One region of the Halomonas sp. AOP22-C1-8 genome, then DNA from elsewhere that is predicted to be linked to it. Evidence: predicted binding sites of a transcription regulator. Region 1 holds the regulator's gene; the other holds the start of a gene.
What was found. Region 1 encodes sigma-54, which starts transcription at its own class of promoters, with help from an activator protein. Its sites were predicted from a motif close to TGGCACNNNNNTTGCTNT; they were not measured.

Region 1 (15,292 bases):
TTGGGCTGCTGCTTGACCTGATAGAGGGAACGGCGCTTGGCCAACATGCGCTGATATTGTCGTTATTAGCGTTTCTATGCGCCCTAGTGTATCCGCGCTTTCGAGCGTATTCACTGGTTCAACAGTCGCTGCTGGTGCTGGTGCTGCTTGGTCTGGTGCAGTTAGTCGAACAGTGGTTACGTACCTTAACCGGGGAGTTCTCAATACACCTCTCTTTCCTGATGTCGGCGTTAATCAGTGCCTTTTTATGGCCATGGTTAGCTACCATGTTTAAGGCACTGGAAAGACGCTTACTGGGGGCTTAGGCATGCAGTCAACGCTGGCTACTACATCATCGCCCATGCTTTGTTTGGCGTCTGCTTCACCCAGGCGGCGAGACCTGCTGGCGTCTATTGGGGTGACGGTGAGTGTTATACCCAGCGATGTAGATGAAACGCCAAAGCCGGGAGAGTCAGCAGCGGCTTATGTAAAGCGTCTTGCGGTTGCCAAGGCCTTGGCAACTGCGCCGAAGACGCTGTTACCGGTGCTTGGGTCGGATACCGCCGTAGTGGTAGACGGTACTATTCTGGGCAAGCCGGTTAATGCAGACGATGCCGCCGCTATGCTGAGGCAGTTGTCGAATCGGACACATCAGGTGCTGACGGCGGTGGCTGTTACAGGGCCCAAGGGGGTGCTGTGTTGCTGCGTAACGACGGACGTCAAGATGCGACAGGTCACCGCTCAGGAAATTAGCGATTACTGGTTAACGGGTGAGCCAGCGGACAAGGCGGGCGGATATGCCATACAAGGCTTGGCCGCCATTTTTGTCGAAGAAATCAAGGGTAGCCACTCTGCCGTTGTGGGTTTGCCGCTTTATGAAACGGCGCAGTTGCTTGGCCAGCAGGGAGTGCCTATTTGGATGGGGCATTAATACTCGCACACTTATTCGTCGTCTCATGCCCCCTGTAACGGGTGTGATATACGTGAACCGAGAAGGAATTTTGCATGAGCGGTGAAGTCCTCATCAATTTAACGCCCATGGAAACACGGGTTGCGCTCGTTGAAAATGGCGTTTTGCAAGAGGCGCTTATAGAGCGCTCACGACGACGTGGCATTGTAGGTAATATCTACAAAGGCAAAGTGGTTCGCGTATTGCCTGGCATGCAGGCTGCCTTTGTCGATATTGGCCTTGAGCGCGCGGCGTTTATCCATGCCCATGAAGTTATGCCCTCCGGCACGCCCGTTGATGAGCAGCAAACCATTGGGCAGTTATTGCACGAGGGGCAAGCGCTGGTTGTACAGGTAACCAAGGACCCCATTGGTACGAAAGGGGCGCGTCTTACCACGCACCTCTCTATTCCCTCTCGCTATCTGGTGTATATGCCCGACTCTCCTCATCATGGAGTTTCGCAGCGCATTGAAGATGAGCGTGAACGCGAGCGCCTGAAGGCCCTGCTGGATAGCAGCATTACTGAGCAAACATTGGAAGTGACTGGCGGCTTTATCGTACGCACGGCCGCTGAAGGCGTCGGCGATGAGGAGCTGGCGGGCGATATGCACTTTTTGCTGCGTATCTGGCGTAAAGTTACCGAGCGCAAAATTAGTGCGGCGCCGTCCAACGTCATTTATGACGACTTGCCGCTGTTTATGCGTACCTTGCGCGATGTGATGCGTGATGACATCGAGAAAGTGCGTATCGATTCTCGGGAAAATTTTGTCAAGCTGGTCGAATTTGCCGAAGAGTTTATGCCTTATGCCGTGGATAGAATTGAGTACTATCCAGGCGAGCGGCCCATTTTTGATCTCTATAGTGTAGAAGATGAGATTCAGAAGGCGCTGGGCCGCAAGGTGCAACTGAAGTCAGGCGGATATCTGGTCATTGACCCGACCGAGGCGATGACAACCATTGATGTCAATACGGGGGGGTACGTTGGGCACCGCAACCTCGAAGAGACCATTTTCAAGACCAACCTTGAGGCAGCAACGGCCATTGCCCGCCAGCTTCGGTTACGCAATCTGGGCGGTATCATCATCATCGATTTTATCGATATGGCGGAGGTAGAGCATCAGCGCCAGGTTATTCGTGTGCTTGAAAAAGCGCTGGAGCGTGATCATGCCAAGACCAAATGCACCGGTGTTACCGAGTTAGGGCTTGTGCAACTGACGCGCAAGCGTACTCGTGAGAGCCTTGAGCAAACGTTGTGCGATGCATGTCCTACCTGTAGCGGACGCGGCACGCTCAGAACCCCCGAAACGGTGTGTTACGAGATCTTCCGCGAGATTCTGCGTGAAGAACGCGCCTATAGCCCTGAAACGTATACCGTGCTCGCTTCCCAGTCCGTCGTTGATAGGCTGCTGGATGAGGAGTCGGCGGCAGTGGCAGACCTGGAAACGTTTATTAATAAAACGATTCGCTTTCAGGTGGAGCAACACTACTCACAAGAGCAGTACGACATTGTGTTGATGTGATGCCATGACGATCCGCTCGCTGACGCGTTGGAGTTTACTTCTACTTGCCTGGGGACTGGGCGGCATTGCGGTAATAGCGCTGCTTTTCCGGCTCATGGTCAGTCAGGCAGATACTTTGACGCCGCATGTTGAAGCTTTTTTGGAAGCTCAGATTGGTGTGCCGGTAACGATTGAGAATCTCTCATTTTCAATGGCGCGTAGTGAGCTGATTGTGGAGCTTGAAGGCTTTGGGGTCGAAACGCCGAGCGGTCAGCCGCTTTTTTCACTGCGCCAAGCCGAGCTGCGCCTGGATATTGGCGCATCGCTACGTAATCTCTTGCCTATCTTTAGCGATATCAGATTACATCAAACCGAATTTCACCTTTATCAAGGAGTGAACGACGTTTGGCAATGGCCCGACCCTGCCAAGCTGCCGTTGCATATAGCGCCAGAGCCGGATGTTGACCTACCAACCATTGATGCCTGGACGGAATGGGTATTGCGCCAGCAAATCTGGATTGATGACACACGTGTTGTGCTACACGGCAAGCAAGAGCAAGTCATTCTCGAAGCTCCTGCGCTGTTGTTAGCCGGCAATCAGCAAGGGGCAAAACTTCAGGGCACGGTCGACGTTCTTTATTCGGAGCGCAGCGAAACGCCACCGATACCCGCCGTACAACTACTAGCGGAAATGCAGCCGGGCCGAGATGGTCTGAACGATTTCTCTGCCACGTTGAAGCTGGAGGCCCAGTTTGATCAGCTGCTGACGCTGGTTGAGCTGTTTCGGCCAGAACATATGCCGAACCTGGAGCAGGCCGGAGGCGATGCACGCGTGTGGGGCCGCTGGTATGAAGGCAGGCTTCAGGAGGTGCGCCTTGCCATCGATATCCCTCAGCTAGTGCTACGCCAGGATATTCAGTTCGCCGTGTTAAGAAACATACAAGCACAGGGTGAGTGGCAGCGCGAAGGAGAGGGCGGTGAAGCATGGTTAAGCGGTAACGCAGAGAGTGTTGATTGGGCTGAACCTGGCGAGGCGATAGAGGGCCCGGCACTTCCGCATCACTGGTACCTGTCTCATCGGCCAGGCCAGTGGGCGCTGCGTACCAGTGCTTTTGAGCTGGCTTCGCTCACTGCTTGGCGAGACTACGTATTGTTACCCGAATCCGTGACGCGTGTACTGGAAACGCTGGCTCCGAGGGGGCGGGTGCAAGGGCTGAGCTTGGGCCAGAAGGAGGGTAGCTGGGAGGTCGATGCGGCGTTAACCAATGTCGAAGTATCGCCTTGGGAAGGCGCGCCAGGTGGCGGCCCCATGGATGCCTGGGTTCAAGCTCGGGACTCCCGTGGCCGGGTGACGTTTAATAGTGCCGGTGACAGTTCGCTCTATTTCCCCGACTTGTTCACCGAACCCATGCAGCTTCAGCAGGCTGAGGGCATCGTAGAGTGGGTCTACGATGGACCTAATACGATGGTCAGCGGCCGTCAAATTAACGTGGATTGGGACGATGCCCAGATAAGCGGTGGGTTTGGGTTAGTGGTTGCAGAGGAGACAGGTCGGTTCGGACTGGATATCGATTTTGCCAATGTCGATGCGCTTGAGCGCCCTCTGGGTCAATGGCTGCCCTTACATGTATTCGATGAGGAACTGCGTGACTGGCTGTTAGATGATATTGGCGGCAAGGTGCCCAATGGTTCGCTCAAACTGAGCCTGCCTATCGAGAGCGACATTAGCGCTGATGATATATCCGCAACGCTGGCACTTAAGATAACCGAAGGGCATTTGCCTATTGCCCCCGGCTGGCCTCGCCTGGAGGATGTTGAAGGGCGTTTAACGTGGCAAAATCAGGTGCTTGAAGCGCGGGTTGAGCATGCCCAGAGTCGCGGTCTAACCGCTTCACAAGGCGAGCTGACCATGCAAGATGAGATACTCAATGTGTCGGGTAACCTGCATGGCGATGGCTCCGCCCTGATCGCATTTTTAACATCGATACCTGATGTCGATATGAATATTCTCAACGACCTTCAGGCTGAAGGCGAGGTAGAGGCTGATTTAGCCATATCACTACCTCTGGAAGCGCCAGATAATTTCCAGCTGGAAGTCAATGCAGTCCCTGCGCTCACCCGTGTCGCTTACGCCCCCGTGGGCGAGGCGCTTCAGGCGGTAAAGGGCCAGTTAACCTGGCAGCAGTACGGTGACAGCATGGCGCTAATAGGCAGTGTCGATGGACAGCTATTGGGCGGCGATATTAGTGCTGACATGCATACCCAGCGAGACGGTATCCGCTTGCGGGGGCAAACGCCGGTGGCGTCACTTTTCTCATTGGTGGATATACCTGCCGAGCAAGGCAAGCAGCTGCTTGATGGAACGATGCAGTGGCAAGGGCGCGTAACGCTTGAGCCAGGCCCTGCGCTATCTCTAGAAAGCCAGCTTGAAGGGGTGCGTCTTGATCTGCCTGAACCTTTTGCCAAGGCTGCAGGCGAGCCTTGGCCCTGGACGCTTAATGCTGATTTCGACAGTGGTCGGGTGGAGGGTCGCTTGGCCGATATCGCGCATTTACGCTTAAAGGATCGGTTAGGTGACGTGTCAGGCAACCTGCATGTGGCGGATGCTGAGGTAAGCGCACCCGAGTGGCCGATGCAGTCAGGCTTTCGCTTACAGGCAAACCTTCCTCGCATTGACCCAATGGCGTGGCAACAAGCCGTCGCTCCACTGTTTCGAGGCGACCAGGGTGTGAGCGGTGATCTAACCGCTCAACTATCCGGTCAGCATCCGCCGTTGGAGTTTTCCCTGGATACCGCTTGCCTTGTCTATCAGCAAGCATGCGTTGGTGGTGCGGCATTAATCGGCAGTGTACAGAATGGCACAGTTACCGCAGCGCTTGAGAGCGACTTGGTGACGGGGCATCTTCGCTATCAGCAAGCAGCTCAGCACCCTCTGGATATCACCATTAGCCAGTTAGCACTGGATAGGCTGACTAATTTGGCAGATACGAGCAGTGAGTCAGAAACGACCTCGCCGGATTCTTGGCTCGGTGAAGTGGAGACGCAGCGCACAGTGCCTGCGGCTATTCCTGAGTGGCTGGCTGAGCTACCCGATGGGCGACTTCGGTTGGCGGAAATGAGCATGGGAGAAAGCCGTTTCGGGCCTTTATCCGCCTATTGGTACACTGAACCAGGCCGGTTTTCGCTAATGCCGGTTGGGTTAACGCTTGGGCAACTTTCTGCTCGTGGTGAACTCTATTGGGAGGGCGATGCCTCGACCAGTCGAACCCAGGCCAATATTTCCATCGAAGGCGGCGATGTAGGTACCGCTCTTGAGCGCATGGATCAACCCGTTGCCTTACGCAGCCGACGTACTACCGCAACCGCCAATCTTGGCTGGGCGGGCGCACCATGGCAGTTCTCGTTAAATCAGGCGCAGGGCGACATAGGCATCGACGTGCAGGATGGGCGCTTTATGCATCTGGACTCTGCACCGGTGCGTCTCGTTGGCCTGCTGAATTTCGATAATATATTGCGTCGATTGCGGTTGGATTTTTCTGACGTCACCGGCACGGGCACCGCTTTTGATCGCGTTGACGGCACGGCAGATGTCGAAAATGGCCAGCTTTCGTTGAGCGAGCCATTGCAAATTAAAGCACCTGCCGCCAACTTAACCCTAACCGGTAATGTTAACTTGCTTCATCGAGAGCTTGATTTGCGCCTTGGCGTTGTGATGCCGGTGACGCAAACACTGCCCATTGCCGCCCTTGCGGTGGGCGCTCCTGTTGTAGGTGGCGCACTATTTATTGCTGATCAGCTTTTTGGCAGCGCTCTGGATCGAGCGACGACCATTCATTATCGCGCGCGAGGCCCCTGGACTTCGCCGCAGGTTACTTTAGAAGGCTCCGAATGACCGCATTTAAGAGCGATATAGACTCCGCCGTTTCCATTCTTCTTACGCCGGGTGGCTTGGACCTTGATGGGCTTGATAAAGGCCTTGAGTACGCCATGGGCGCGGGTGTGGATTACGCCGATCTCTACTTTCAGCGCACCTGGACAGAGGGCTGGGTGTTGGAAGATGGTGAGGTAAAAGAGGCAAGCTACAACATTGATGGCGGTGTGGGCGTCCGCTCCCTGGCCGGAGAAAAAACCGGCTTTGCCTACTCCAATCAGATTAGTGCGGATGCGCTGATCGATACCGGGCGCACGGCCTCAGGCATTGTGCGTAGTGGCAAGCGCTTGCCTGGGCAGGCCGTTAAGCCGGTTTCAGTGGCCCCTTTTTACGCTGGTGTTGATCCTTTAGCGGGGCTGACTGCTGAAGAGAAGGTCGCCATGCTAAAAGAAGCCGATCGCATCGCGCGCGCGGCAGACCCTAGCGTTTCTCAGGTAAGCGCCTCGCTTTCAGGCACTTACGAAGTAGTTCTGGTGCGTGCCAGTGATGGCACTTTGGCCGCGGATATTCGCCCGCTGGTGCGCTTTAACGTTAGCGTAATTGCCGTGAAAAATGGCCGCAGAGAGCGCGGCAGTGCAGGCGGTGGCGGACGCTACTCCATGGCTCGCCTGCGTAATGAAGGTGTTGCCGAGCGATACGCAAAAGAGGCCGTACGCCAAGCGCTCGTCAATCTTGAGGCGGTCGATGCGCCAGCCGGACAAATGCCGGTGGTACTGGCTTCTGGCTGGCCGGGTATTTTGCTGCACGAAGCCGTCGGCCATGGGCTGGAAGGTGATTTCAACCGTAAAGGCAGTTCGGCATTCTCGGGTCGTATGGGGCAACGCGTCGCTGCCAAGGGTGTGACGGTGGTCGATGATGCCACGATTGCTGATGGTCGCGGCTCGTTAAGTGTCGATGACGAGGGCACGCCCGGGCAAAACACGCCGTTGATCGAAGACGGCATTCTTACTGGCTATATGCAGGACAAGCTGAATGCCCGATTAATGAACATGGCGCCAACCGGTAATGCTCGCCGCGAGTCGTTTGCGCATTTACCCATGCCGCGCATGACCAATACGGTCATGCTGGCAGGCCAGGATGCACCCGAGGATATTATCAAAAGCGTCACAAAAGGTATTTATGCCGTTAGCTTCGGTGGCGGCCAAGTGGATATCACCTCGGGCAAATTTGTATTCTCCGCCAGCGAAGCCTACCTGATTGAGGATGGGCGCATTACGGTTCCCGTTAAGGGCGCCACGCTGATTGGTAATGGGCCGGAGGCGATGGGGTGTGTCTCCATGATTGGCCACGATATGGCGCTGGATACAGGAATTGGCGTGTGTGGCAAAGAGGGTCAAGGCGTACCGGTTGGGGTGGGTCAGCCCACACTAAAACTGGATGAGCTAACCGTTGGCGGTACGCAGTCCTCGTAAGTGTTAAAGCGCCAGCGTGTCGCGGAGAAGTTTGAACAGCTTACGCGAGCTGGCGGGTGGTTTGTCCTGATCGCGCTCACGCTGAGCGTTGCGCACTAACTGACGTAGCGCTTGGCGATCCGCGTTGGGATAGTCTGCCATAAACTGGTCAACGGCAGGATCGCCTTCTCCAATAAGCCGGTCCCGCCACTTTTCAAGACGATGAAAGGCATGGTCGCGCTGCTCTTTTTCCTGCTCAATTGAGTCAAAGACACCTTGAATCGCGGTCAGGTCCTCTTTGCGAACCAGCTTGCCGACATACTGCATATGACGGCGGCGCCCTTCGTGGGAGCGAATACGAGAGGTCTCTTCGATAGCGCGCAGCATGTCGTCGGAGAGAGGAAAGCGGGCACGCTCAGCAGGTTTCATGGCGATTAAGGTTTCGCCGAGCGCTTGGAGTGCATGCATTTCGCGTTTGAGCTGCGACTTGCTGGGGCGCTCTTCGGGTTCTTGAGTATCAAGGGGCTCGGGGCGTTTCTTCGGCATAGTAAGGCTCACAGACAAGATTCGTTGGCAGCATTATATCAGGCTGCGACAAGAACATTGATTCGGCGATGAGATTCGTACGAAAAAGGAGGCTATATGGCACAGGCATTTGATGCATCCTCGCAGCAGGCACTGTTAACCGCGCGTGCAGAAGAGGCGTTGACCTTGGCCAAGCGCCTGGGAGCCGATGCGGCGGAAGTGGGCGCAAGCGTTGATCAGGGCGTGGGCGTTAGCGTGCGCTTGGGCGATGTGGAGACGGTTGAGCTTTCACGAGACCAGGGCATTGCCGTCACGCTTTACGTCGGCAAGCGCAAAGGAAGTGCATCGTCGAGTGACGCCAGCAGTGCCTCGATTCAAGCAACGGTTGAGAAAGCATTAGCCATTGCGCGTTATACCGGTGAAGACCCGGTGGCTGGCTTGGCGGATGCCGATCAGATGGCGACCGAATTGCCGGACCTTAAGGTTCATTACCCGTGGGCGCTGACAACTGAGCAAGCAATCGACCTTGCGCTTGCCTGCGAGCAGGCGGGTCGCGACGTTGAGGGTATTAGTCAGTCAGAAGGCGCGTCGCTTTCAAGCGGTGAGGGCGTACGGGTTTATGCTAACAGTCATGGTTTTTTAGGTACCCAAAAAGGCAGTAGTCACTCCCTTTCATGCATGCTCATTGCTCAGGATGAAGACGGTATGCAGCGGGACTACGACTATACCTCTGCGCGTAATCCTCAGCATTTGCGCGACCCGAGTGAAGTAGGGCGCGAGGCTGCGGCCCGTACGCTGCGCCGGTTAGGTGCCAAGCGGCCGCCAACCGGCACCTTTCCCATTCTGTTTGATCCTTCGCTGTCTAGTGGTCTGGTTGGGCATTTATTGGGCGCGTTGGCGGGTGGTGCGCTGTATCGCCAATCCTCTTTCTTGTGTGACCGTTTGGGCACGCCGTTATTTCCTGAGTGGTTTAGTCTGGAAGAGCGCCCTATGGAAATAGGAGCGACCGCCAGTACGCCGTTTGATGGAGAAGGTGTGCAGACACGTAATAACCGCTTTATCGAACAGGGGCGTATCGCAAGCTATATGCTTTCGTCCTACAGTGCCCGTCGCTTGGGCATGCAAACCACGGGGAATGCTGGCGGTGCCCGCAACGTGCGTTTAGACGCACCCTTGCAGACGCGTGATGCGCTGCTTAAAACGATGGGTCGAGGCATTTGGGTTACCGAACTAATGGGCCAAGGCGTGAACGGCGTAACCGGGGATTACTCGCGTGGTGCGGCGGGCTTCTGGGTCGAGAATGGAGAAATCCAGTATCCGGTTGAAGAATTTACCATCGCTGGAAATCTTGAGCGTATGTTCTCAGGTCTTGTCGGTATCGGAAGTGATATCGACACACGCGGCAGCATTCATACGGGCAGCTGGTTAGTGGATGCGATGACCGTCGCCGGTAGCTAAAAAAGCCGCACTACTGATCTTCGTCAAAGCGGGCGTCGAACAGCGCTTGGATTGCATCAAGCGCTTGTTCGGCATCCTCGCCTTCCGCACAAATCCGCAGCTGGGTGCCGCAGGGTGCGGCCAGCATCAATAGCGACATGATGTTGGCTGCATCAGCCATCTGCTGCTGCTTATACACCTGTATGCTGGCGGAGTAGTGCTGGCTGCACTTCACCAGCTTTGTGGCGGCGCGGGCATGTAGGCCGCGCTGATTGGTCAGTGTTAAGGTTCTTTCTGGCACCCTGGTTCCTTTTTTCCGAGTGGTGTCATTAGGCTTTGTACGAAAACTGCTTGCGCTTGACCATACGGCGTTAAAATCAGCTCGTGCGCGAGTCCGATCAAGATACTCATTTACACATGTAAACTCGTGCGCGAGCTCGGTCCGTTTTTTCGCTGATTTTTGCCTTGTCTGGCCTTCGCTCAGCGACTTTTCGTACAAACCCTGTGGCATAAGCGTTTACGTAGGGCTGGGCGTCTACTCGGAAAATGGAGAAGCCGTCGGTGGCTCTGCCCGGGTTCCTCGTAGCGTGTATTGCAGCTCCAATTCTCGGTGACGCAACTGGACTTCGCCGATGAGCGGTGCCAGCTTTTGCGCCAGCTGTTCGGCAATATACACAGAACGGTGCTGCCCGCCGGTACAGCCAATAGCCACCGTCATATAGCTGCGCTGACTATTTTGGTAAGCAGGCAGCCAGCGCTCAAGCATAGCCTGAATATCATGGCTCATCTCTTCGACAATCGGGTAGCCGCGCAGAAACGCAATAATCGTGGCATCACGTCCTGTGTACTGGCGTAGCGTTGGGTCCCAATAAGGGTTGGGCAGGCAGCGTACATCAAAGACTAAATCTGCATCCATGGGTACGCCATGCTTGTAGCCGAACGACTCAAAGGTGAGTGTTAGCTGGTCCTTGCGCTGGTGGGCTACCTGGTCTGAAATGCGCCGACGCAGGTCGTGGACCGATAAGCGTGATGTATCAATCCGCAGGTCGGCCAAGTCACGTATTTCGTTGAGCGTCTCTTCCTCTTTCTCTATCGCCTCTTCAAGCGTCATATCACTGTTGCGCGTTAACGGATGGCGTCGCCGTGTCGCAGAATAGCGTTCCAGTAAAATACGTGAATCGGTGGTTAGATAGATAACCTGACAATCTATAGGCCGCGCGCGCAGCTCTTCAAGCAGTGCGGGAAGGCGCTCAAGCGCCGCTGGCAGGTTGCGGGCATCGATACTGACCGCTAGATGTGTACGTTCACCCTCGTCACGGAGTTCGTCAATCAAAGAACCAAGCAACATGGCGGGGAGATTATCAATGGCGTAATAGCCAATATCTTCCAGCGCTTGTAATGCGATTGATTTGCCAGAGCCAGAGCGGCCGCTAATAATCACCAGTTGCATAGTGGCTCTCTCTGATTGAACGTATAAAAGGGATAACGCATGAAAATGTGTTAGTCGTTATGGGCGATTATGGAGCGGCCTGTTCGCGAATCTTGCCCATTAGCAGGTCAAGCAAATCGTGCTGGCTGCTGGTTTTGCGTAATGCCTGGCGTGTGCTCGCATCATTCATAATGGTGGCCACTTGTCCCAAAAGCGACAAATGCGTGTCGTCAGCCTCTTCGGGAACCAGCAGCACAAAGACGAGGTCGACCGGGTCGCCATCAATAGCATCAAAATCAATAGGTTCTGATAATTTTAAAAAACCCGCAATAGGCGTAACGCAATGTGGGCTGCGCGCATGGGGGATGGCGACGCCGTTACCGATCCCCGTGCTGCCAAGACGTTCCCGGCCGATCAGTCGGCTGAAAACTTCCTGGCTATCCAGACTGGGTGTATTTTGAGCGATAAAGGTGCTGAAAAACTCCAGCACCCGCTTTTTGCTGCCCCCGGGCACGTCGTAAAGTACGCGCTCCGGGGGGAGGATGGTTTCCAACGTCATTGAATTAACGCACGCCAGCGCCTTGGGCGCGAGCTTGTGCTTTTTCCTTGTGCTTAACGAGTTGACGATCAATTTTGTCTGCTAAGGCGTCAATAGCGGCATACATATCGACATCTTCGGCGTCGGCATGTAAGTCGGCGCCTGCCGCATGAAGGGTGCACGCGGCATGTTGGCGCTCCTTCTCAATAGATAAGGTGACTTGTACCGTGGTGATGTGGTCGTAATGACGTTCGATGCGTTCAAGTTTTTCATTAACGTAGTCACGCAAGGCGTCAGTCAGTTCTACATGATGACCCGTGATATTTACTTGCATTGACGTGCTCCTTATCCATCGGACTGAATTTCGATTGTAACCCTTTTTACGGTGTTGCAAAGCCCCTGTCGCGAGTTTTGCCATTTCTCTTGTAACGACTAACGCAAACGACGACGTTCACTTGATGAGGGAATGCCCAGCGACTCACGATATTTCGCCACCGTACGGCGTGCCACTGTGATGCCGCCATCTCCCAGTAATGTCACCAAACGACTGTCCGAAAGAGGTTTGCCGGGAGGCTCATCTTGAATCAACTTTTTAAGCCGGGCGCGAATCGCGGTGCTTGAGTGGCTGTCTGCGCCATCCTGCCCGCTAATTTGGCTTGAGAAAAAGTACTTGAGTTCGAATACGCCCCGTGGGGTATGGATATATTTTTGTGTGGTGACCCGAGAAATGGTTGATTCGTGCATCTCAACCGCCTCGGCAATATCGGCAAGAATCAACGGCTTCATCGCTTCTTCACCGTGCTCTAAAAAACCGATTTGGCGAGTGATAATCTCGCGCCCTACGCGTAGAAGCGTGTCGTTGCGGCTGGACAGGCTTTTGATTAGCCAGCGCGCTTCTTGCAAGTGCTCTTTTAAAAACTGGTTATCCTGACTCTTGTCTGCACGCTTGATTAAGCTGGCGTAGTCGGGCTGGATACGCAGCCGGGGCAGGGCTTCAGGGTTAAGCTCCAGGTGCCAGCCTTCATGATCATGACGTACGACCAGGTCGGGCGTGATATAGCTATCGTCGGTGACGCCATAAGCGCTGCCTGGGCGTGGGTCCAGGCTTCGGATCAGACCGATCACATCGTCTAGCTGCTCATCGTCCAGGCTTAGGCGGCGCTTTAATAGGCGAATGTCATTTTTGCCCAGCGCTTCAAGAAACTGGCGAACCAATCGGCGCGCGGGAACCAGTAGGGGCGTGTCGTCGGGGAGCGTTGCTAACTGAAGCATCAAACATTCGCGCAAGTCACGGGCGAAGACGCCCGTTGGCTCGAACTGCTGTAAGCGCATCAGAGTGGTCTCTAACTCTCGCTGGCTGAGACCTTCGATGCTCTGAGCACGTAACCCATCGCGGATATCGTTGAGCGGCTGCGTCAGGTAGCCATTGGCGTCCAGTGCATCAATCAGACTTTCGGCGATTAGCTGCTCACGAGCCGTAAAGTCGGTCATCGCCAGCTGCCAAAGGAGATGTCCATGCAGGCTTTGTCCCGCGGCCTGGCGTTCAAAATCGGGGCCTTCGCTGCTGCCAGAGCTACCCATGTCCTGGTAAGTGTCAGACCAGTCGCTATCGACAGAGAGTTCCTCGGGAATGCTTTCTGACCACTCCTCGTCAGGTGTTTCGACGGTCGCCTGCTCGCCGAACTCGTCTTCCTGCTCCAGCATTGGGTTGGCATCCAGTGCCTGCTGAATTTCCTGACGTAGATCCAATGTCGATAGCTGTAGCAGTGCAATCGCTTGCTGCAGCTGAGGTGTCATGGTCAGCTGCGTACCGATACGCAATTGGAGAGAAGCTTTCATGACCATCTGAGAACCACTCGTTAATCGGAAAGCTTCACCCTAGTGCGAGTCATGTTGTTGTGCAAGTGCAATAAGCATGCCACTGATAAAATTTTTACTGCAGATCACTGTTTAGCGGTGAAATTAAATTCATAAGCGAAAATCAGCACCCAGGTAAACTTCCCTCACTTTTTGGTTATCAAGGATAGTCTGAGGGCTGCCGCCAGCAATAATGTGGCCGTCACCGACAATATAGGCGATATCGCAAATATCCAGTGTTTCTCGGACGTTATGATCAGTAATTAGCACGCCAATGTGGCGCTGTTTTAAGGCGCGAATAATGCTCTTGATTTCACCAACCGAGATGGGATCGACACCTGCAAATGGCTCGTCCAGCAAGATAAACGCGGGCTCTGTGGCCAAGGAGCGGGCAATTTCGACGCGCCGCCGCTCGCCGCCGGAAAGGCTCATGCCCAGGTTGTCACGGATGTGGGTAATATGAAAGTCGTCAAGCAGGGCCTCAAGCCGCTGCTCTCGTCCTGCCCTGTCCAGATCTTTGCGGGTTTCCAGAATCGCCATAATATTATCCGCAACCGATAGCTTGCGAAAAATAGACGCTTCCTGGGGTAGATAGCCAATGCCGGCCATCGCGCGTTCGTGCATGGGAACGCGGGTTAAGTCTTGCTCGTCGATACGCACCGTACCCGCATCAGACTTCACCAGGCCCACAATCATATAAAACGATGTGGTTTTACCCGCGCCGTTAGGGCCAAGCAGGCCTACCACGCTGCCTTGAGCAATCTCCAGGCTAATGTCTTTAACCACGCGGCGGCGCTTATAGCTTTTTGCCAAGTGATTGGCGTAAAGGGTTTTTATGGGTGGTGCTTCCGCAATAGACATGGTTGACTCCTATTGCGCTGGCTGAAGCGTCATACGAATACGCTGCGGCTCGCTACCGTTTACATCGGAGCGTGCCTGCACCACTTCGCGGTCAATGAAGTATTCCAGGCGGCCACCGGTAAACTGATCACCCGCTTGGGTCAGTTCGGCCTGGTCAATAAGCTCTACACGCCGCTCTGCTACGTGATAAACCACGCGGCGTGCCCATCCTTCCATCGGTGCGTCCTGATCATCGAGTTGATTGCGTAGGTAGGCGCGCTCTCCGGTGGCAATAGCGCGAGAAAGCTCACCCGCGTCGTTACGGATAATTTCAACGCGATCACCACGTAGTTGCATACTGCCTTGGCGAATATTGACATCGCCTGAATAAACGGCAGTGCCTGCACGCTGATCAAGGTCTAGCTGGTCGGCTTCTACTTCAATGGGGGCTTGGCTTGTCTGGGCCGCTGCCGATAGCGGCACCGCAAGGGCGAAAAGCGCGGTGCGAATAAAAGCGTTCATAGCGACTCCTAAGGATTTTGTGTTGCGGGGGGGTGATGGCCGCGGACGTTATCGGTTAGTCGGACCTGGCTATCATCAAGCCAAACATCCATACGTGATGCGCTCATTCGTTGAGGTGGCTGCTGAAACACGGCGGGCGCCTCGCTCCAGACATGACGCGCTACCCCATCATAATGTAATAACTCAGTATCAAGCTGCCAGCCTTCTGTAGGCGCCAGGAGCTGTGCATCACCAGACAGTGTTAGTGCTTGGGTGGCCGTGTTCAGAACGCCTTCGTTGGCGTGAGCGAGCCACTCTCGGTTATCACTATCAAACAGTGTCGCTTCGGGTTGAGTGACTTCGGCCTGGGTGCTTTGTGGTATGTAAACCAATAAAGGCGCGGACAGCGACTGCTG
Region 2 (15,292 bases), on a different contig from region 1:
AGCGGTTGTAATACGATTCATGGCGCGGGAGAGGATATCTCGGAAGGCGGCCAGGCGATTGAAAGAGCAGCGGAATAACCATAATGATGACCGTCTATCTTTCACACGGCCTGGAAAGCGGGCCCGGTGCCTTGAAAATTCAGGCACTCAAAGGGATCGCCGAAACGCTCGATGATTGTGAGCCGGTCGTTATGGATTACCGTGGCATGGCAGAGCCCCCCAGGCGGCTGGATCACCTGTTGGATACTCTGTCAAAACGCAATGATAATCCCGCAGCGTGTGTGCTAGCGGGTTCTAGCTTGGGAGGATGGCTGAGCGCTGCGGTTAGCGCTCAGCATCCCCTTTTAGGTTGTTTTTTACTTGCCCCTGCGCTTGGCTTACCGGCGTACCCTGAAACCTCGCCGATGATTCAGGCTCAGCTTACCCATATCATCCACGGCTGGCAGGATGATGTCGTGCTGCCCGGCCCCGTTATTGAACGCGCCCGATTACAGCAACTCTCGTTACGGATGGTCGATGACGACCATCGTCTTCACGCTAGCCTGGACACCATACTGAGCGACTTTGAGCGTTTTCTAACGCAGTGCCAAGCGCTTACCAAGCAATCAATGCTCGTTTAGCGCGCACAGTGGCAGCGTTATTCGTCTGCCAGGGCGGGTAGCAACGTCTTTAATTTACGCGTTAGTGTATTGCGCCCCCAGCCTAACAATTCTGCTGCTTCTCCTTTACGCCCACCGGTGTGCTTTAACGCCGTCTCAATCAGAATTTTCTCAACGTCGGGTACGGCCTCTTCCAACAGATGTGTATGCCCTTCGGCCAGAGCACGGTCGGCCCATTCCCGAAAGGCGCTGCGCCAGTCGCCATGACCGCCGCTTTCAGTTGCCTGGGGGGAGCGTAGCTCTGGCGGTAAATCCTCCACCAGAATTTCACGCCCAGACGCCATTACCGTTAACCAGCGACAGATATTTTCCAGTTGGCGCACGTTACCCGGCCACGCCAGGCGCGTCAGGTGCTCCTCGGTTTCGGCCGTGAGTACCTTGATGTCGGTGGCAAGTTCTTTGGCGGCTTCAGCAAGAAAATGCCGTGTGAGGCGTGGGATATCCTCACGGCGTTCGGCAAGGCGCGGCAAGTGAATGCGGATAACGTTCAGGCGATGGAAAAGGTCCTCACGAAAGCGCCCGTCATCCACCAGCGACTCAAGGTTCTGGTGCGTCGCGGCGATAATCCGCACGTCAACCTTGACCGGGGTGTGCCCGCCCACTCGGTAGAACTCACCGTCGGCCAATACGCGCAGCAAGCGAGTTTGGGTTTCAGCCGGCATATCGCCGATCTCATCCAGAAACAGCGTGCCGCCGTTGGCCTGCTCAAAGCGCCCCTGGCGCTGGGCAGCGGCCCCGGTAAACGCACCTTTCTCGTGGCCAAACAGTTCAGACTCAATCAGATCACGCGGGATGGCCGCCATGTTCAGGGCAATAAACGGCTTGCCCGCCCGGGGGCTGTGCTGGTGGAGTGCCTGGGCTACACGCTCTTTACCGGTGCCCGACTCGCCATTGATGAGCACAGTAATATGCGAATGAGAGAGTCGCCCAATGGCCCGAAACACCTCCTGCATGGCCGGCGCTTCACCAATGATTTCTGCGTTCAAACCTTCGGGAACGCTGATCGGCCGTTGGCGCTCGCGCGCATGAGCCACCGCCCGGCGCACAAGCGCCAGCGCTTCATCCACATCAAACGGCTTGGGCAGGTACTCAAACGCACCGCCTTGATAAGAGGCCACTGCGCTGTCGAGATCCGAATGAGCGGTCATGATGATGACCGGCAAATCCGGGTGCGCCTCACGGATGTGCGACATAAGATCCAGCCCATCAATGCCCGGCATGCGAATGTCAGTCACCAGCACATCCGGTGGGGTTGTCAGCAGTCGTTCCAGTACGGTATCGGCGCGTTCTATGCACTCTACATCAAGATCCGGCTGTGCCAATGCACGTTCAAGCACCCAGCGGATAGCGCGATCGTCATCCACAACGACCACCCGTGCAACCTCGTTACGTGTCGCCTCTATCATGATGCTTCTCCGGTACAATTAATAACCAATGGAATCAGTAAGCGGAACTCGGTGTGCCCGGGACGTGAGTCACATTCAATCAACCCTTGATGCTGATGCAGGATCGACTGAGCGATGGACAACCCCAATCCGCTGCCTTCAGCACGCCCTGACACCATCGGGTAGAAGAGCGTCTCTTTAAGTCCTTCCGGGATACCAGGGCCGTTATCGATCACACCCACCTCGCTCACTAACCGGTGGCGCTCAGCACCCAGGGTGAACTGACGCCGGGCACGGGTGCGCAGCATCAATTTGGGCACAGGGGTCTCGGCATCGCTCATGGCCTGCACGGCGTTCCTGGCCACGTTAAGCACGGCCTGGATCATCTGCGCCTCATCCCCGGAAAGGTCCGGCAGGCTAGGGTCGTAATCGCGGTGGATGGTGATATTCGGATGTTCAGCCACCAGCAGCGTTCTTACCCGCTCCAGCACTTTGTGGATGTTCACCGGCGCGTGCTTAACAATGCGATTCGGGCCAAGCATCGAATCCACCAGATCACGCAAGCGGTCAACCTCCTCCACGATGATATGGGTAAACTCACGCAATTCAGGCTTATCCAGGTCACGCTCTAATAGCTGAGCCGCCCCGCGGATGCCGCCCAGCGGATTTTTCACTTCATGGGCCAAGCCTCGGGCTAGCACTTTGATGGTTTCCTGGCGCGTGGTTAGCGCTTCCTCGCGGGAAATTTGCATCAAGCGGTCACGAGGCTCTACTTCCAGCAGAAGCTCGTCTGCCGACAGGGGCGTCACGGTGTAATCCACCGTCAGCGCTTCACCGTTAACCGGGGTAATGCGCGCCTCGCGCTGGGTGTAGGGATGAAAGGCATCCCGCGCCTTGGCCAACACCTGGTCAATACTTTCATCACCGCCCAGCAGGGTATCCTGGCTGCTCCCCTGCACACGGCTAAAGCTTACTGCCAACAGCGCTTCGGCGGCAGGGTTCATCCAGCGTACGCGGAGCTCACCGTCCAGCAGCAGCACTGCCATGGAGAGATGTTCTAGTAAACGCTGATACATGAAGTGTCCTGAATGTCGCTGATAAAAACGTTCAATACGCAAGAGAAACTGCAAAAAGCACGCCAGGTTGGCCCCTTTCATCAGCATGCACGCCTTATGGGCGCCAAGCCTTGATTCAACGAGCGTTAAGCGCGCAACCTGCCATGGTGCGATCCACCACATGCACTATTTTAGTGCATGGAGTACCGTTAAGGCGCACCCTCTCACTGGTTAAGTGCAATAAAAAACCCCGCCGAAGCGGGGTTTTAGGGCTATCGCGTCAAAACGCGATTAGCAGCTGTAGTACATATCAAATTCGATAGGGTGCGTGGTCATGCGAATACGCTCCACTTCTTCCATCTTGAGTTCGATATAGGCATCAATCATATCGTCGGTGAACACGCCACCTTCGGTCAGGAACGCACGGTCAGCGTCGAGCGCTTCCAGAGCCTGGTCCAGGCTGTTGGCAACGGTCGGTACCAACTTGCCTTCTTCTGGCGGCAGGTCGTACAGGTTCTTGTCCATGGCATCGCCAGGATGAATCTTGTTCTTGATGCCGTCGATACCTGCCATTAGCAGGGCAGCAAACGACAGGTACGGGTTAGCGGTCGGGTCAGGGAAGCGGGTTTCAACGCGCTTGCCTTTGGGGCTGACCGTATAGGGAATCCGGATAGAGGCGGAACGGTTACGGGCGCTGTAAGCCAGCATAACCGGCGCTTCAAACCCCGGCACCAAACGCTTGTACGAGTTGGTAGAGGCGTTGGTGAAGGCGTTCAGAGCGCGTGCGTGCTTGATCACACCGCCGATGTAATACAGCGCCATTTCCGACAGGCCTGCGTATTCATCACCGGCAAACTGGTTCTGACCATCTTTCCAGAACGACTGGTGAATATGCATACCAGAACCGTTGTCGCCAACCAGCGGCTTGGGCATGAAGGTCGCGGTTTTGCCGTACGCGTGGGCCACGTTGTGGATCACGTACTTCATTTCCTGAACTTCGTCCGCCTTCTTCACCAGCGTATTGAATTTAACGCCGATCTCGTTCTGCCCCGCATTCGCCACTTCGTGGTGGTGAACTTCAACGGTCTGACCAATCGCTTCCAGGGTGTTACACATAGCGCCACGGATATCGTGGAAGCTGTCGACCGGAGGAACCGGGAAGTAACCGCCTTTAACGCGCGGACGGTGCCCCAGGTTGCCGCCCTCTACCTGATTACTGGTCGCCCAGGCGCCCTCGTCGGAAGAAATCTTGTACATGGAACCCTGAATATCAGACTTCCAATGTACTTCGTCAAAAATAAAGAACTCAGGCTCCGGACCGAAGAAAGCAGTATCGCCCAGGCCTGTGGACTCCAGGTACGCCTCAGCGCGCTTAGCAATAGAACGCGGGTCACGATCATAGCCCTGCATCGTGGCTGGCTCAATGATATCGCAACGCAAAATCAGAGTAGCGTCTTCGGTGAAGGGGTCGAGGAAAGCAGTGCCATCTTCCGGGCGCAGGATCATGTCGGATTCGTTAATGCCTTTCCAGCCCTCGATTGAGGAGCCATCGAACATTTGACCATTTTCGAAGAACTCTTCGTCTACATCGCGGGCAGGCACGGTAACGTGCTGCTCTTTACCACGAGTATCGGTGAAACGCAGGTCCACCCACTTAACATCATGTTCTTCAATTAGCGCGAGAGTCTTGGCTGACATTGTGCCTCCGATATGGGCGTGGCTTAAAGCATGTAACAGTAAGCTATCGATAAAAGTGTTATTAGACAAACCCCGTCATTCAATAAAGTACGTGCCTGACAGGCCTATCCTTTTTGTTCGCTTAACATTTGCCTGAAATTGAATCACACATCGCCTAGCGATCATTTCAAACCGGCTATTGTTGTAGCACGCCGAGAGGCATCTGCCTACGGTGGCTAGCCGCTGACAAATATAATGCAGAGAACATGCCAATCCTGCACCAACATGACCGAAACAATTACTAACCTGTTGTTTTAAGGCATATAAAAGCTGCGTCTGCATGCCTCTCTATGACGCATAAGTATTTCCCGAGGCTTTTAAACACACACGGACCTGTTTTTTTGACCCAAAATAGATCAAACACAAGCATAAGCGCACCTAATTGGTGCATGAAAGACATAGAGCGCCCCTCTCGGCTTCCAACCCACCGCACAGCGCGTCAACGCCCTACACTTTTAGCCGCTTGCCAAACATCATGGCCCCGGCTTTTGTGGTGTTCGCCATTTTACTGAGCAGGATAGAGCCCGTGGCGCCCGTCACTATCAGCAGCAGCACGTAAACCGTTATAGGCAACGCCAACGGCATCACCAACGCATCGGTAATGGCAAAAAACATGGGGTGCGCCAGGTAAATACCAAACGAATACTGGTTGATATAGCGCACCCAGCGAGGCGCTGTGATGTCTTTTAAATAACGCATCGCTACAAGCGTTGAGAGTATGAACAGCGGTATCACCCACACTTCCTTGGATGAGAACTGCAGCCACCCCGCCACACTGGCCGCGACCAGCAGGCAAACCAACACGACCAACCACAAAGGCCACGACAGGTACTGCATCCATAAAGGCCGCAGCGGTGCCTGGGCTCCACTATCAAAGGGGTAGTAACGCACTAGCGCCAGGGCCAGAAAGAACAGATATATCCAGCCCAGAGGCGCTACCCAGAGCAGATACCCCGGCAGCGCCACACCCAGCCAATACGCCACTCCCCAGTACGCCATACTCACCCAACAGCTCACCCACAGCCACGGCACCGGGTTAAAGCGCCACAGCTGCCAACGGGTAAACAGCCAATAAGCGATATAAAACTGCATGGCGATAATCAAGAAATAACCGTGCCACCCGGCGAAAACAAAGTACTCCAGCGCATTGGCGACAAAGCCTACCGACTCCCCTGCCATGTACAGCCGGACCCACTCGGCCGTCGAGTAGATAAAGCCATATACCAGATAAGGCAGCATGACGTACTTTACCCGTTGGGCCAAAAAGCCAGGCGGCACTGCCTTGTCATAGCGCATGGCAAACACAAACACTGAAATGAACAAAAAGATCGGTGTGCCCAATACCAGCGGCAGGCGCATCAGGTCGGTGGCCAGGTTATCCACACGCTGATTAACGTGGTCCAGCAAATGAAATAAAAACACGGCCACGCAGCCGTACGCACGCAACCAGTAAATTTCCTCTATCCTTTTATGCATACCTGCTCCGTGTATGCCTGACATTCGCCTGCGCTGAACAGTGTCGGCGGGTACGGGGTACGACGCTATAACCTTGCGATAATTCCCGGAGGCTGTTTGTCGCTCTTCTCATTTTCAAGTGTATTTCACGGGTTGTTACGTTTCTTGTTGACCAGCCTGACAGCCCTGGCGGGCCTATGGAGCCTGTTTAACGCCGCCGTTGCTGGCGAGGTGCACTACGCCACCTTTGACTCGCCCACGCTGGGCCACGCCTACCCTTACACCGTGTATCTACCCGACCATTATGACGCCACTGCCGCCGAGCCTTACCCAGTGGTTTATCTGCTCCATGGCTCTTTTGGCAACGAACGAGACTGGCTAGCCAAGGGCAACCTTGCCCAAACTGCTGATCGTTTGATTCGCGCTGGACACATTCCGCCGGCCGTTTTCATCATGCCCGGTAGTCGCAGCTGGTGGGTAGACGGCCATAATGAGGCCGCCCGCAGCGCCTTTTTTAACGACTTGATGCCGCATGTTGAAAACCAGTACCGAGTGGGCGCCACGCGAGCGCTTCGCGGCGTAGGCGGGCTATCCGCCGGAGGGTTTGGCGCGCTTAATTTTGCCCTGGAAAAGCCCGAGATGTTTGCCGCCGCCGCAGCGCTAAGCCCGGCAAGCTATCTTCCGTATCCGCCGAGCAACTCCTCAGCACACCGCCATCCCGCGTTTTTGGATGAACAAGGCCATTTTGATACGGCTTTATGGGACCAGCTCAACTACCCCGCTTACCTTGAAGCGTATCGCATTAACGTAACGCCCCGGCCCAGCGCAGAAGAGAGCGACATCCCGATCGTGCCACTTTACATTAGCGCAGGCCGCAGCGATGTGTACGACGCCGAGTTTCACGCCCGTAAGCTACGCCAAGCCATGGAACGCATTCAGCCTAATGATGTACGCTTGGACCTCTACCCCGGCGGGCACACTTGGCGCGTTTGGCGTGCCAGCCTACCTGCGGCCTTAACCTTTATGTTTCAGCATATTGGCAAAGGTCCCATTAACCAATAACTAGCAAAACTAATAAAAACCAAACTACACTTGTGTTTTTCGGCCCACTTACAAGGAAACCACGATGCATCGACATATCGAATGGGAAGACCCCGGCAAAGACAGCGTATCCAAACTGTTTGCTAACGACCATCATGAACACGCCCGCATTGGCACCGGCGATATTTTATCCGCCCGCTACCAAGGCCACATTGTTCACGTAAAAGTGGAAGCCTACCGAGAAGAAGACGCCGTGAGTATTGGCAGCGTTGCCGCCATCATGGACACCAAAGGCCACCATCTTAAAGGCCTTCCTGATCTCAACATCGGTGACATTGTCCGGCTCCCCGACGACAAGCGCGCCTTTGAACACTGGGACAAGGATAAATAAGCGGTTCCAGCACTGTTATTTCAAAGAGCCTCCATCGAGGCTCTTTTGCTTAAAGCTGAACGCTAGCGTTAATTTCAATTATGGGCGCCTCTTGCTCTTTTCAACATCTAACCATCCTTCGCCTTTAAGCGCCATTGACCTTAGTCATACGTAACGTCAGGCTTCCGTGAAAATCCCCTTCCAGTACATGCTACGCTTAATGCCATCCCCCTTTGATGACAGGACTTTCCCGATGCGTTTACACCCTCTTTTAGGCGTACTGCTGTGCGTTGTGGCACTGCCAGCCTTGGCGCAAACAACCGATGAGTGGGCGGGTTACGACGATGTATTTGAGCGCGGTGCGCGGCAGGCCAATGTGTGGGAGTGGGGGTGGACAGGTATTTATGGCGCAAGCCTTGTGGTGGATGCTTACCAGGCAAGCGAAGCAAGCGACCGCGATGACCGTTTTGATGCGCGGATCGGTGTGGTGAAATCAGCCTTGGCGCTTGGCGGGGTGTTGCTGGATAGCCAGCCACACCAAGCGGCGTTGGCGCAGTACGAGCGTTTAAAAGCCCGTGGTGAGCTAAGCGGTGTGCAAGCGCTAGGGTTGGAACTTGCCCAGGCCGAGCGGGCACGCCGTGGCTGGGGTGAGCGGGTGAACTCACTGGTGATCAACAGCATTGCGGGCGGTATTATTGCGGCCGATGGCCGCGAGCGCGACGGGGCGATGAACTTTGCCATGGGCATGCTGGTCAATGAGCTTCAGATTTGGACCCAGCCCAACCAGGCGTCATCCGCTATTAACCGTTTTCAGCCCGCCCGCGTTTCGCTTGGCCCAGTGACGATGGACGGTGAATATGCGCTGCTGGTCTCTCCCCAGCAGATTAGCGCTACATGGCGTTACTAAAACGCCCTGTGGATAAGTTACTTTGGGATGAGTGTGTGAGCGCGTTTGTCATTGTCACGACGCGGTAAGCACGTAAAATATTCAGCAATTTTTTTGGCTTCGCCAATTGTTATGTTATAACTTATTCTATTATTAAGAGGGTACTCTGTGAGTCATCGCACGCACCGCCATAACCGGGAGGGGCCTTGCCACTTCTCTTTAATGTCATTGTCGGCCACGAAACGGCTGCTACTGGTGACGATACCGCTTGTGGCGCTGTGGGCGCTGGTGGTGTGGGCTGGTGGGTGGCCTAAATGAGTCAGCGCACAACATCACGCTTACAGCTTAAGAATTTGCACTTGGCCCAGGGGCATCGCACCGTGCTTGAGCATGTGGATGGCGATATCAGGCCGGGGGCTATTACGGCGTTAGTGGGTGCCAATGGGGCCGGTAAAAGCACTCTGATCCAGGCCATTATGGGCGAACTTCGCCCGGCAGGTGGCAACGTCATATGCAGCGTTCCTTCTGAGCGCCGTGCCTGGCTGCCCCAGCAGTTGGCGCTGGACTTAACCTTTCCCATGAGCGTGGAGGAGTTGGTCATGACCGGCAGTTGGCCAAGCCATGGGGCACTAAAAGGCTACTGTGCGGCGCACTACCGTAAAGGTCGCGACATCATGGCGCGCTTGGGTATTTCGCACTTGGCTCACCGCCCGTTAGGCGAGCTTTCCGGTGGCCAGCGCCAGCGGGCCTTGATTGGGCGTACGTTGATGCAGGAAGCCGAGCTGTTACTGCTGGATGAGCCTTTTGCCAACGTGGACAGCGACACGGTCGATATTTTAATCCGTATCCTGCGCCAGATGGCCGATGACGGTACGACGATTATTATTGTTCTGCACGATATGGACCATTTACGCCGCTTGGCCGATGAAATATTGATGTTAAACGGCGGCCATGCCCGCTGGGTGGCACCCAGTGAACTACATCATCAGCCACTGCCCGCCCAGGCAGTACCTTTTACACTGGGGGAGCACCATGCTGGAACTGCTTAACACGTGGCTAATTGCGCCGTTTGATTATGGCTTTATGCGCCGCGCGGTAGTCGGCGGGTTAGCGCTGTCCATTGCGGCCCCGCCCTTGGGCGTTTTTCTGGTGCTACGCGGCATGAGCCTGATTGGCGATGCCTTGGCGCACGCCATTATGCCAGGCGTGGCAATCGGCTTTCTACTGGCCGGGTTCTCGCTGCCCATTATGAGTATTGGCGGCGTATTGTGCGGGTTAATGGTGGCGCTACTTGCCGGAGCTGTATCGAAGATAGGCGGCCAGCGTGAAGATGCGGCCATGGCGAGCTTTTTTATTATCTCGCTGGCGGCGGGGGTCATGCTGATCTCTATGGGTGGCAGCAGCGTTGATTTAACCCATGTTCTGTTTGGGTCGATTTTGGCCGTTAACGCCACCGCATTACTACTGATTGCAGGCATCAGCACGCTGATTTTGGTGACCCTGGCCATCATCTTCCGCGCACTGGTGGTGGAGTGTTTGGACCCGCTTTTTTTACGCGGCCAAAACCGCCGCAACGGCTGGGTGCATAGCGTGTTTTTAGCCTTGCTGGTACTCAACATGACGGCGGGCTTTCAAACGCTGGGCACGATGATGGCGGTGGGTTTAATGATGCTGCCCGCCACCGCCGCGCGTTTTTGGAGCAGGCGCCTTGAGGGGCTAATGGCGATTGCCGTCGTGATCGCCATGGTCGCCAGTACCGGTGGCTTGCTGCTCTCTTTTCATCTGGATATTCCCTCGGGGCCCAGCATTATTCTGCTGGCCGGCGTGGGCTATCTTTTCTCGGCGATGTTTGGGCGCTACCACAGTCTGGCTGCCCGGCTAAGGCGTAAAACAGCCCCGCTCAGCGCTGAGGCATCTACGTAACATCATTCAACAGGAGTCGGTATGTCTTTACGGTTATCTTCGCGCTTATTGGTTGGTGTATCCGCCATGTTGGCACTGCCCGCGGCCATCGCAGCAGACCGTGTTCAGGTGGTGACAAGCTTCTCCATCCTGGCCGATATGGTCGAGAACGTGGGCGGCGAGCACGTTGAAGTAACATCGCTGGTGGGGCCTGACGGTGATTCGCACGTCTACTCCCCTCGCCCAAGCGATGCACGCGCACTGACAGAAGCGGACCTTGTGGTGTTCAACGGCCTACTGTTCGAAGGCTGGATGGAGCGGCTCATTGAATCCAGCGGCTACAACGGCGCATTGATAACGGCCACCGATGGCATTAACAAGCTCGACTACCATGATCATGGACACGACCACGATCACGACCATGGGCATGACCATGATCACGACCACGACCATGCGCATGGTGAATTTGATCCTCATGCCTGGCAGGATATGGCCCAAACGCGGATTTACGTTGCCAATATCCGTGACGGCCTGATTGAGGCCGATGAGGCTAACGCCGATGAGTACCGGGCTAACGCCGATAACTACCTGGCCAGCATGGCAGAAGTCGATGCTGAAATTCGTGAGCTCATCAGCGAAATCCCGGCCTCAACCAGCGTGATTACTGGCCACGACTCCTTTGGCTACTTCTCGAATGCTTACGGCGTCAACTTTTTGGCACCTACCGGCTTATCGACCGAAGTAGAACCCAGCGGCGCCAGCATGGCCGAGCTGGTGGACGTGATCAACGACCAGAACGTACAAGCCCTGTTCCATGAAAACATGACCAATCCTGCGGTCATTCAGCAGCTTTCTGAAGAGACGAGCCTGCCGATTGCCGGAACACTGTATGCCGATGCGCTTTCTTCCGAGGGCGAAGCGAGCACCTACCTTGGCATGATGCGCCACAATGCGGTAGTGCTGCACGACGCACTGGCCCAGCCGGGCCATGATGACCATGCGCATGACGGCCACGACCATACACATGACGATCATGACCATGACCACGGGCATGATCACAGCGAGCATAGCCATAGCCACTAGGCATTGGTTGCCAGGGTCAGCCACTCTCTAAAACAGGCCATGGCCTGGGTTTCTGGCCGCGATTGTAAGCGCGTCAGCCAGTACCCGCCTAAACTCACCGCGGTGCTGAACGGTTGTACCAAAGCACCGCTGGTGAGCGGGCGTGAGAACATTGAAGGCGGCGCCAGGGCAATGCCTACGCCCTGCTGTGCGGCTTCTATCATGGCAATAGAAGAGTCAAACACGATACTTCTTGGCACAGAAACACTGCTGGATAACCCCGCCGCCAGTAGCCACTGCGTCCACTCATCGGTGCGATAAGAGCGTAGCCATGTTTCACCCACGACATCGGCCGGCGTCTTTAGCCGGGTGGCGATGTCGGGCGTGCACATGACCGACAGCGAGGCTGGCAACAAGGGCTGGGCCGCAATACCGTGCCAAGCGCCCGTTCCAAAGCGGATAGCAAAGTCAAACCCGTCCGCGGCCATATCCGTGCGATTGTTATGGGTCGAAAGGCGCAGATCAATAAACGGATAGCGCTCCTGAAAGTCAGCAAGCCTGGGCAGCAACCAGCCGACGGCGAACGTGCCCACCGCGCCCACATTCAATACCTCCCGATAGTTCTGCTCGCCTAATTGATCCAGCGTGTGTGTAATCTGATCAAACGACGCCTTGAGGACCGGCAGTAGCATTTCGCCCTCTTGCGTTAACATCAGCCCGCGCGGCAGGCGGGTGAACAGTGCTACCTTCAACTGGCCTTCCAGCAATTTTACGTGATGACTAACGGCCGCTTGCGTCATGCACAGCTCGGCAGCCGCTCGGGTAAAACTCAGGTGCCTGGCCGACGCTTCAAAGGCGCGCAGGGCTTTTAGTGGTAAGTAGGGACGCACGACACAGACCCCCAAATTTTTCTAATGGCTTATGCAAAATATCGCTGTTTGTCACCTTGTACGGTTCGCCGTAACGTAAGCAACGAATCAGCGGGGCCAACGCCCGATGTTAATCAACAACACGTAACGGGTTTTCTGATGAACAAGATGTTAACAGCAAAGAATGCGCTTATTGTGGCAGGTTCGTTTCTTATCAGCGCTTTTGGCTATGCGAATGATGATCCGCGCAGTCTGCCGGTGGCGTCGGTGGTCAACGACACTATCGTAGCCTTGATGGACGCGCACAGTATCCCGGGCATGGCCGTAGCGGTGAGCGTTAGGGGCACACCCTATTACTTTAATTATGGGGTCGCCGATCAAGAGGCTGGCGTGCCGGTAACTACCGATACGCTGTTTGAGCTGGGCTCCGTCAGCAAGACGTTTACGGCGACGCTGGCGGCTTACGCTCAGGCCAGCGGTGCTCTGTCACTTTCCGACCCCGCCAGCCAGTACCTGCCAGCCCTTGAAGGAAGCGCCTTTGATAACATCAGCCTATTGGAACTGGGCACCTACACGGCGGGTGGGCTGCCGTTGCAGTTTCCAGATAGCGTCAACAACGAAGACGACATGGTCGCCTACTACCGCCAGTGGGCACCGACGTATGCGCCAGGCACTCATCGGCTCTATTCAAATCCGAGCATTGGATTACTCGGTTACCTGACCGCCCAGCGGCTTGGAAAACCTTACGCCCAGTTGATGGAAGCGCACGTGTTTTCAGCACTCGGCCTTGAACACAGCTACCTGCAGGCACCTGAAGACGCGCAGGCGAACTACGCCTTCGGGTACTCAAAAGAGGATGAGCCGATTCGGGTGAACCCCGGCGTACTGGATGCAGAGGCCTACGGGGTAAAGTCGAATAGCGCAGATATGCTAGCGTTCATTAACGCCAACATGGACAACTCAGCGGTGGATGAACCGCTGCGCGAAGCACTGGAAGCAACCCGGATGGGTTACGTCAATATGGGCGATATGACCCAAGGCCTCGGTTGGGAGCGCTATGCCTACCCTGTTTCGCTTGACCAGCTACAAGCAGGCAATTCGATGGAGATGGTGCTGGAGGCTAACGAGGCCGAGCAGCTTCAACCACCGTTACCGGCAGATGACGAGGCGTGGTTTAACAAGACGGGCTCAACCAATGGCTTTGGCGCTTATGTCGCCTTTGTACCCAGCCAGCAAATAGGCATCGTGATGCTCGCCAACCGCAATTATCCCAACCAGGCACGTATTGAGGCCGCCCACCATATTCTGACGACGCTTGCAGCGACGCCCTGAAAAAAACCGCCTTTATGCAACGAGCCTTCCTAAAGGCTCGTCATTAAAGCGCTCTTTTATGCATTGCATTTTGGGTGGTGGATAAGGAGACTTGCACTACCGCGATCCCCCCACTGCAAAGAGCCAATACCATGCGCCTTAACGCCGACTTTAGCCACTTTGCTTGCGTAACGCCGGACCAATATCAATGGGTCGATTCGCCCAGTGCGGGCGTTACGCGCATGATGCTTGATCGCATCGGCGAGGAAGTTGCCAGAGCGACCAGCCTGGTACGCTACGCGCCCAACAGCCAGTTCACCGCACATACCCACGACGGCGGGGAAGAGATTCTTGTACTAGAGGGCGTGTTCGGTGATGAGCACGGCCGCTACCCCGCGGGCACCTATCTGCGCAATCCTATCGGTACGGGCCACACCCCGCACATAGGCGATGAGGGCGCGCTCATCCTGGTGAAGCTTCACCAGTTTGCAGCCAATGACATTCTTCAACTGGCCGTACCTGCCCACCGTTTACCTTGGCAGCCGGACCGTCGCCCAGGCATTACCTATAAAATGCTGCATACCTTTGGCCAAGAGCGCGCCAGCCTGGAGCGGTGGGAGGCGGGCGTGACGATTGTCTACCCAACGCTGGGCGGTGGCCTGGAAGCGTTTGTTCTGGAAGGCACCTTGTGCGACGGCGATACCGAATACCCGACGGGCAGCTGGTGTCGCTACCCTCCCGGCGCCGCTCCCCAACTTAGCGCGGGCAGCGAAGGGGTCAAGCTCTACTTAAAACGAGGGCACCTGCGGCTTGATTAACGTGTCAGGCCAAGAAATGGCAACAGCGTAAGCAGTGCCACCATGACGACCGCCACCATTACCAGGGTGACCTGAAAGGGATGCGCCGCCAGGCGGCGCCATAAGGTAGGTGCATCGCCTTGGCTCACGGCCTCGGCGTGCGCTTGCCGAGCCTTGGTGAAGCGCTCGGCTTGATACACCGCCAGTGCTGCTTCGGCCGCCTCACGCTGGGTTTCATCACGCAGCCAGATCGCGTCCACCCCTAAGCGGAAAAAACCGGCCTGCGTTTCATAGGTATCAAAACCATGTTCTGCCAGTAGTGAGCGGACTTCCATGGCTTCTTCATCGGTAACGTAGCGCAGCCGAAACAGCAAGTGTGCCATATCAGTCGCCCATCGCCGCCATTAGGTCGGCCTGGATAACTTCGATCCAGTAGCCGTCCGGGTCTTTCACAAAAATGACGCCCTGCATTTTGCCTTGATCCGCCCGCTTTATGAACGTTACATCGTGCTCATCAAACCATGCCTGGGCCGCTTCCAAGTCCGGTACGCTAAAGCAGATATGTCCAAAGCCCTGCGGTTCGGCATTGCCATCGTGGTAGGCAAAATCGTCCTGGTCTTCGGTGCCCCAGTTATGGGTAAGTTCTAACAGCCCCTTTTGGCTGAAGGTCCAGGCTGTACGCGCCTGGGTATCTTCCGGTACCTGGTCGCTGGCTTCCAGGTTCGCCAGAAAGTAGAGCGAAAACTGCATCTCTTCGAAATCC

Region 2: glnA (glutamate--ammonia ligase) is a predicted target of sigma-54. The motif match lies at 5,031-5,048, and genes of this name have one in related genera.

What each region holds. Positions count from the first base shown of each region.
Region 1 covers NZ_JBQSYD010000003.1:37,763-53,054, forward strand. The annotation lists gene mreD (rod shape-determining protein MreD) at 1-305, shown strand, start outside; gene ACT3TY_RS02410 (Maf family protein) at 308-910, shown strand; gene rng (ribonuclease G) at 985-2,448, shown strand; gene ACT3TY_RS02420 (YhdP family phospholipid transporter) at 2,453-6,319, shown strand; gene tldD (metalloprotease TldD) at 6,316-7,770, shown strand; gene yjgA (ribosome biogenesis factor YjgA) at 7,774-8,295, opposite strand; gene pmbA (metalloprotease PmbA) at 8,392-9,732, shown strand; gene ACT3TY_RS02440 (HPr family phosphocarrier protein) at 9,743-10,012, opposite strand; gene rapZ (RNase adapter RapZ) at 10,247-11,161, opposite strand; gene ACT3TY_RS02450 (PTS sugar transporter subunit IIA) at 11,229-11,699, opposite strand; gene hpf (ribosome hibernation-promoting factor, HPF/YfiA family) at 11,704-12,012, opposite strand; gene ACT3TY_RS02460 (RNA polymerase factor sigma-54) at 12,111-13,523, opposite strand; gene lptB (LPS export ABC transporter ATP-binding protein) at 13,647-14,396, opposite strand; gene lptA (lipopolysaccharide transport periplasmic protein LptA) at 14,406-14,897, opposite strand; gene lptC (LPS export ABC transporter periplasmic protein LptC) at 14,906-15,292, opposite strand, start outside.
Region 2 covers NZ_JBQSYD010000013.1:90,222-105,513, forward strand. The annotation lists gene ACT3TY_RS09195 (entericidin A/B family lipoprotein) at 1-78, shown strand, start outside; gene ACT3TY_RS09200 (alpha/beta fold hydrolase) at 84-620, shown strand; gene ntrC (nitrogen regulation protein NR(I)) at 638-2,065, opposite strand; gene glnL (nitrogen regulation protein NR(II)) at 2,062-3,120, opposite strand; gene glnA (glutamate--ammonia ligase) at 3,391-4,797, opposite strand; gene ACT3TY_RS09220 (acyltransferase family protein) at 5,284-6,312, opposite strand; gene ACT3TY_RS09225 (alpha/beta hydrolase) at 6,478-7,353, shown strand; gene ACT3TY_RS09230 (hypothetical protein) at 7,418-7,723, shown strand; gene ACT3TY_RS09235 (hypothetical protein) at 7,956-8,609, shown strand; gene ACT3TY_RS09240 (metal ABC transporter ATP-binding protein) at 8,903-9,637, shown strand; gene ACT3TY_RS09245 (metal ABC transporter permease) at 9,621-10,511, shown strand; gene ACT3TY_RS09250 (metal ABC transporter substrate-binding protein) at 10,533-11,573, shown strand; gene ACT3TY_RS09255 (LysR family transcriptional regulator) at 11,570-12,442, opposite strand; gene ampC (class C beta-lactamase) at 12,590-13,753, shown strand; gene ACT3TY_RS09265 (cupin domain-containing protein) at 13,885-14,550, shown strand; gene ACT3TY_RS09270 (DUF6164 family protein) at 14,547-14,912, opposite strand; gene gloA (lactoylglutathione lyase) at 14,914-15,292, opposite strand, start outside.